DNA from 2 places in the Brevibacterium sp. HMSC24B04 genome. Region 2 is predicted to be linked to the other one. Evidence: predicted binding sites of a transcription regulator. Region 2 holds the regulator's gene; the other holds the start of a gene.
What was found. The regulator LexA, encoded in region 2, represses DNA repair genes until DNA is damaged. The targets are predictions, from matches to a motif close to TCGAACANNTGTTCGA.
Positions count from the first base shown of each region.

Region 1: HMPREF3092_RS08900 (LysM peptidoglycan-binding domain-containing protein) is a predicted target of LexA. The motif match lies at 1,558-1,573, and genes of this name have one in related genera.

Region 1 is NZ_KV786102.1:20,249-23,651, reverse strand. It holds gene secA (preprotein translocase subunit SecA) at 1-162, shown strand, start outside; gene HMPREF3092_RS08905 (Rv3235 family protein) at 264-704, opposite strand; gene HMPREF3092_RS08900 (LysM peptidoglycan-binding domain-containing protein) at 701-1,507, opposite strand; gene HMPREF3092_RS08895 (hypothetical protein) at 1,635-2,126, shown strand; gene HMPREF3092_RS08890 (helix-turn-helix domain-containing protein) at 2,146-2,364, opposite strand; gene HMPREF3092_RS08885 (SAF domain-containing protein) at 2,511-3,131, shown strand; gene HMPREF3092_RS08880 (CpaE/TadZ family protein) at 3,128-3,403, shown strand, end outside.
Region 2 is NZ_KV786100.1:45,297-48,699, forward strand. It holds gene HMPREF3092_RS08470 (ATP-dependent DNA helicase) at 1-969, shown strand, start outside; gene lexA (transcriptional repressor LexA) at 966-1,718, opposite strand; gene HMPREF3092_RS08480 (LysM peptidoglycan-binding domain-containing protein) at 1,989-2,321, shown strand; gene hisB (imidazoleglycerol-phosphate dehydratase HisB) at 2,376-2,981, shown strand; gene HMPREF3092_RS08490 (hypothetical protein) at 2,978-3,403, shown strand, end outside.

The DNA of each region.
Region 1 (3,403 bases), on a different contig from region 2:
GAGGTCGAAGTTGAGTCCGATGTCTTCCGCACCAAGCTGCCCAAGCTGACGCTGGCCGGCCCCAGCGAATCTGGGGAAAGTGAAGCGCGCACGGACACTGCGGCGGACGACGACGGCGGTTCGGGCAACCGCGCTGAACGCCGCAAGAAGAAGCGTCGCTGAGGCCCCGGTCTGAGCACTGACGAGCCCCCGTGCTGCGAATCGCAGTGCGGGGGCTCGCTGTTTGTGGCCGTGTTCGTTCCGCAGGGGTGCCTGCTGTCGGTTCAGGCAGTCAGATATTCGCGGACGATCCACCGGTCGCGATTCTTCTCCAAACGCAGCGCGCAGGCTTTTGTGCGGGGCCGCAGAGCGATCGACACAGCGGCTTCTATGACGTTCGGCGCAGGTGAACTCAAGCGCGGCCGGCCGATGCCGCGGATGTAGTCAACCTGCTGTTCGGATCGCAGTGCGCGGCGCATCCGCAGTGCGGAGACCACGGAGCTGCGGACTTCCGGGTCGAGCCAGCGTTCAATGGACTGCAGGGTCCGCACACCGTATTCGACTTCGGTCAAAGCAGTGACGATTGAGCGCACAAAGGCGGCTGCGGCTGCTGCTTCGCGCTGTTTTTCGGCAGCTGTCTGCTCTTCGGGAGTCGGCGGGCGCTTGTTGAACATGCGGGTACGAGGTGTCGCGGGTCGGGTCAGGGTGAGTGGTTCGGCGGTCATGGCAGCTCCAGTTCGGTGTCGGGGTAGATGAGGTCGGGGTTGCCGCCCAGGGTGTCGGCATTGGCTTTGCTGATGGCGCTTACGCGTTCAGCTGTTGACTGGCCGGGTTTCGGGTGGGCGATGGCGATCTTCCAGATGCTGTCGCCCTTTTTGACTGTTACGCGCTGAGGCGATTCGGGTTTCGGTGCTGTGTGTTCGGCTTCTTTGCCGTGCGCGTCCTGTTTGCGCTGCTCGGGTTTAGTTTCTTGTTCCTTCGGTTCCTTGGTCTGCGTCCGAGGCGGTTTCGGTTCGGGCTTCTGTGTTGGCCAGCTGGGGTCGGCAGGTGGGGCCGTGCTGGGTCCGGGGTAGGGGGTGTCGCCCGGCGGGGACGTCGGCCAGTGCGGCGGGGGTGTTTGCGTGCCCTCGGTCTGGGGTGCTGTGGACTCACCGTGTGCGGCCTCTGCTTGTGAGGGCGAATTCTGCGCCGGTGCCGCGTGGGCTGTTCCGGCGGCGAGAACGACCGCTGTCATGGATGCGGCTGATGCTTTCAGCGCGGCGGGGGCGATCCTGCGCGCCCACGTGGCAAGTGCGACTGCGCCCGGCACGCCGATGAGGTCAAAGACGCGAGCCGCCGAGATGAGTACGAGCGACAGCTGCAGGCGAAGACCGGCGAGGGCTGCCGCGCAGAGTGCTGTTACGACGACCGCGGCACCGATGTCTGCGTTGAGCGCGCGGTCTGCGAAAGAGGGACCCGCTGTGAGCAGCGCAGCGCATATCAGCAGGTGCAGAGCGGATGCTCCCACATGGATTTCTGTTGGCTTCATGTTCACTCCTTTGTGATCATCTGCAACCAAAGTACATGATCAAACTCAAAACACAAGAATGTTCGAATAAGTGCGAATAAAATCTTCAAGCCATGGTTTGGCTGCGTGCCTGGGGCACAATGTTTTTATGGATCGCTTTGATGAGCTTTTTGCTGATTTGGAGGGCCAGGCTGCGGCTGAGAGGGCGCGCGAACGCGATGGTGAGTTCGGCGATCTCGTTGCTGAGAGCTTCTATGAGGTCACCTTTGTGGAGCGGCTGGCCGGCGCTGTCGGTGAGCACGTCGATCTGCGCACCGCCTCCGGCCCCGTTTCCGGCGTGCTGACCTCGGTGGGTGAAGGGTGCTGCTGTATTGACGGAGGAGTTCTTGTGATGCTCGCAGCTGTCGAAGGCGTGGCGCTGAAGCCGCGTGAGCACGCAGCGCAGGAGCGCTGGAGGTCTGCGCGTTCAATTCTGGGGCAGTGGTGTGCTGAGCGTAAGCAGGTGCGGGTTGAAACTGCAGGAACAGCACTCGAGGGGACGCTGCACGCTGTTGCGCGTGACTATCTGCAGCTGCGCAGACGAGGTGCCTTTGAGCTGGTGCCTTTGCGCAGGATTTCTGTGGTCCGGGTGCTGCAATAGCGCCGCTGTGCGGACGTGCTCACACGTCAGTGCCGGCTTCGATTTCCTGCTGGGTTTGGGCGTACATGCGCTGAATGTAGTTTTCGATTTCAGCTTTTTCGACGCGCCACTGCCCGCGGCCGCCGACTTTGATGGCTCGCAGTTCGCCGGAGCGGACGAGTGCGCGAGCCCCTGCGGTCGAGATGCTGAGCATTTCGGCGACATCGGTCAGAGGGAGGAAGCGTGTTTCGACGACCATTGCGAGCTCCTTGGTCTGGTGGCCAACCGCAAAGGGGTGGGCGAGGGTGGCGTATCCGTGTATATTCAAAGAAGAATATTCCGCAAACTGCATAAAATGATAGCAAAGTACACCTAACGGCAGATAAATCGATCAATGGAGATCTGATGCACACTGCACCCCGTTTCCGCACTCCCAAGCTGCGTGATCCGCGCGTTCTCATAGCTGTTCTCTTACTTGTCGCCTCCGTTGTCGCCACGTGGCTGGTGGTCACGAGCGTTGCGAAGACGACGACGGTGTGGGCAGCAGCGGAGCCTTTGGCGCCGGGCACTGTCATCACGCGCGAGAACGTCCGGCCGGTCGAAGTGCGACTGCCGGAGGACAGCGGCGGATACAAGCGGGCGTCCGATGACGACCTCATCGGCCAGACAGTCCTCAGCCCCATTGCGGCCGGCGACCTTGTACCGGCATCGCAGGTCGGTTCGGGTGACAGCTTGGGCGGTCGACGAGTTTCGCTTCCGCTGCAGCGGTCTCTGCCGGCAGATGTCAAGGCCGGTTCCCGGGTCGATGTGTGGGCGGTTGACATGCGCGAGGACAGGGGAGAACCGCAGCCTGTTCTGCGCAATGCTGCGGTTCTTGCCGTGAATCGCGACGGTGGGGGATTCACTGTCAGTTCGGGTGTGAGCGTTGAGGTGTTCGTGCCCAATGACAGTCTGCAGAAGGTTCTGCAGGCCGTTGCGGCTGAAGACCATCTGTCGGTCGTGTCGATTCCGAAGGACCGTCCATGATTTCGGTTGTGCTGGCGGTCGATGTTGAGTTCGAAAGCTCCGCCGCAGCCGCACTTTCGGCTGCCGGCGATATAGCGGTTCGCTCCCGGCCCGCCGATGGGGTTGAACTTGCTGCCGCGATGTCGGCCGGTGCCGCGGAAGTCTATGTGCTGAGCCGCTATTTCCCCGGAGTCGATGCTGAGTTCCGGGATCGCGCGCGCCGGCTGGGTGTGCGCATTCTGGGCTATGGCGCGGGGCTGGTGGCGGACTGGGGTGTGGCTGTCGAGGTGGAG
Region 2 (3,403 bases):
GAACGCGGCAAAGAGGCAGACTCCGGCCTGACAGTGGCGCGCGCTCGCATTCAGGAGGTCTTCGACCTCGCGGAGCGCATGACCGACGGCAGCGCCAACGACGTCGTCTGGGTCAGCCGGAATTCGTTCCGGGGCACGGAAACCGTCAGCCTCGTCATCGCTCCGCTGTCCGTTGCCGGCACCATGCGCCGCGGCCTGTTCGAAGAGGCGACCGTCGTCGCAACCTCAGCAACCCTGGCTCTTGGCGGTCGTTTTGAACCGGTCGCCGCCTCTCTTGGTCTGGAGGGCCCCGACAGTCCGCGCTACGACAGTCTCGACGTGGGCTCACCCTTCGAGTACCCCAAACAGGGCATCCTCTACGTTGCCGGCCATCTGCCCAAACCCGGCCGAGGGGGCCTCAACGTCGAACAGCTTGAAGAGCTGCGGGAACTCATTGAAGCCTCTCGCGGGGGAGCGCTCGGGCTGTTCTCATCGAAAGCCGCCGCCGAACAGGCCGCCGAATACATGCGTGAGAACACCGACTTGCCGATCCTATTGCAGGGCGAAGATGGGCTTGGCAGCCTCGTGCGGTCCTTCAGCTCTGACGCCGAGTCGAGTCTGTTCGGCACCATTTCTCTGTGGCAGGGAGTGGACGTCCCCGGGGACGCCTGCCGCCTTGTGCTGATCGACAGGATTCCCTTTCCCCGTCCTGACGATCCGCTGGCCACTGCGCGGACGGAAGCCGCCGCCCGCCGAGGTGCCAACGGCTTCATGGCCGTCTCCGCAACTCACGCTGCTCTCAAGCTGGCGCAGGGGGCCGGGAGGCTTATCCGCTCAACTTCCGACCGCGGAGTTGTCGCGGTGCTCGATTCGCGACTGCGCACGGCCCGCTACGCGAACTTCCTCATGGCGACCTTGCCGCCCATGTGGACGACAGAAAGCCCCGCGGTGGTCCGCGGGGCTCTCGAAAGACTCAAACCGGAAGACTAGACGCGGCGGATGACGGCCGTTACGACGCCCATGATGGTGGCAAAGGTGCCGTCAATGGGTTCGTAGTCCGGGTTCTGCGGCAGCAGCCACTGCTTGCCGTCCTTGCGCTTGAGCGTTTTGACCGTTGCTTCGTCGTCCAGTAGGGCTGCGACGATTTCGCCGTTCTCGGCGGTCGGCTGACTGCGCACAACCACCCAGTCGCCGTGGCAGATGGCCGCATCGATCATCGAATCGCCGACCACGTTGAGCAGGAACAGGTTGTCACCGGCGCCGACAACCTGGCGAGGCAGGACGAAAACGTCGTCCACATTCTGTTCGGCCGTGATGGGGCCGCCGGCGGCAATGCGACCGACCACGGGAATGGCGGCGGCGTTCGCCGATGTGTCCGCTGCCGGCGTTTCAACGACCTCAGCCGGATTGACTACTTCGATAGCACGCGGACGTTTGGGATCGCGGCGCAGATAGCCGAGCTTTTCCAGCTGGTTGAGCTGGTGCGCAACAGACGAAAGGGAAGCAAGGCCGACGGCCTTGCCGATCTCACGCATGCTCGGGGGATATCCGTTGCTGTGCACGGACGCCTCGATCGTCTCGAGCACCTGACGCTGGCGGGCCGACAGCGAACGGTCGTCCGCGGCAGCTGAAGCGACCGGCAGGGGAGACTCGCTGTCACGGCGCTTGCGGAACGAGCTGACCTCCTTGGCCACTTCGGTGTCACGTGGGCGGCCGCGAGTGCGACGCGACTGTGTCATGACTCAGTCCTCTCGCCCCGAACCCCTGACATTACTGCAGGTCAGAAGCTTGGAGCCGGTTATGTCAGTGCCTCGTGGGAAGCTCTGAACAGTGGAAATCGGATGCAGTGTTCGAATCCATTTTCACATAGATGTTCGACAAACATTGGATTGTGTTCTAATGTGTGTCTTAGAACATCAGTTCGAATAATGCGAATGGCCGTGGGGCAAGCGGCCGTACGCCACATCGCATTGTCGGGGCCGAAGGCTCTGGCTGTGTTAGGAGGAAGAATGCACACGCTCACTCGCGCACCGCACCGTTCGGTAAGGGAAGGCCGGATCTTTTGGGTGCGGCGCATGGCGGCTCTCGCTGTCATCGCTGCGGTAGCTCTGTGCGCCGTCCTCTTCATCCGGTCAGAGGCTTCGGCCTCGAATGCGGAACCGCTCTATGCGGAAGACACCCAGATGGTCATCGTCGAAGAAGGCCAGTCACTGTGGGAAATCGCCCGTGACTCCGCTGGTGGGGAAGACGTTCGTGACGTTCTGACCGCCATCGTCGACATGAACGGTCTGGACTCTTCCACGGTTCACCCTGGCCAGCGCATCCTCGTTCCCTCCCGATAGGATTGGCCTGACCGCGCCGCGCGGTCAGCATTAGCCGAATGGAAACGAGGATTGATGGCCCAGAGGATCGGGACGGCGTCACGTCACACCAGTGAATCCAAGGTCGACGTCACAATTGATCTCGACGGAACAGGGAAATCCGACATCTCAACCGGAGTCCCTTTCTACGACCACATGCTTGACGCGCTGGCTCGCCACTCCCTGTGCGACCTGACGGTCAAAGCCGAAGGCGACATCGAAATCGATGTTCACCACACGGTCGAAGACACCGCCATCACCATCGGCTGGGCACTGAAAGACGCTGTCGGAGACAAAGCGGGCATCCGCCGCTACGGCGACGCGGCAGTTCCTTTGGATGAAGCACTCGCGCAGGCTGTTGTCGACATCAGCGGCCGCCCGTACTTCGTTCACACCGGCGAACCCGAAGGCTTCCAGTACGCCATGATCGGCGGACACTTCACGGGCTCCATGGTCAGCCACGCCCTTGAATCTCTTTCCATCAACGCGGGCCTGACCGTCCACCTCACACTTGTTGCCGGTCGGGACCCGCACCACATTGCAGAAGCTGAATTCAAGGCCTTTGCTCGCGCTCTGCGCATGGCGCTTGAAGCCGACCCGCGCACTGGTGGAGCTATTCCCTCCACCAAGGGGGCCCTGTGAACACAGCACTCGTAGTCACACCCTTCGGCGACCCCAAACAGCTTGCAGCCGCTTGCGTGTTGAGCGATATTCGGGGTTCTGTCGTGCCCGTCGGCGGCTTTTCGGCCATTGTTCTTGACGACGCCAGCCGCGAACACGCCACCGAAGTCACCCAGAAGCTGTCGAAGATGGCTGGCCGTTACGAAGTTCTTCTGCTTGTCCGTGAAGACGACGCCATCGCCTCCGGCCACTACCGCGGGGGCAAGCGTCAGTCAGAAGTACCGGCGGGCCTGGCCCTGCAGAACCTCCCCGAAGACGTCGAGCGTCTGCTTCTGGGGCAGGCAGATCCCGCTGACATCGAAGGCGCGCAGCACACGGCTGATATCAGCAAGATGCAGGCAAGCGCACTGACTATGACGGGCGCTCGTGCCGCAATTGCGCGC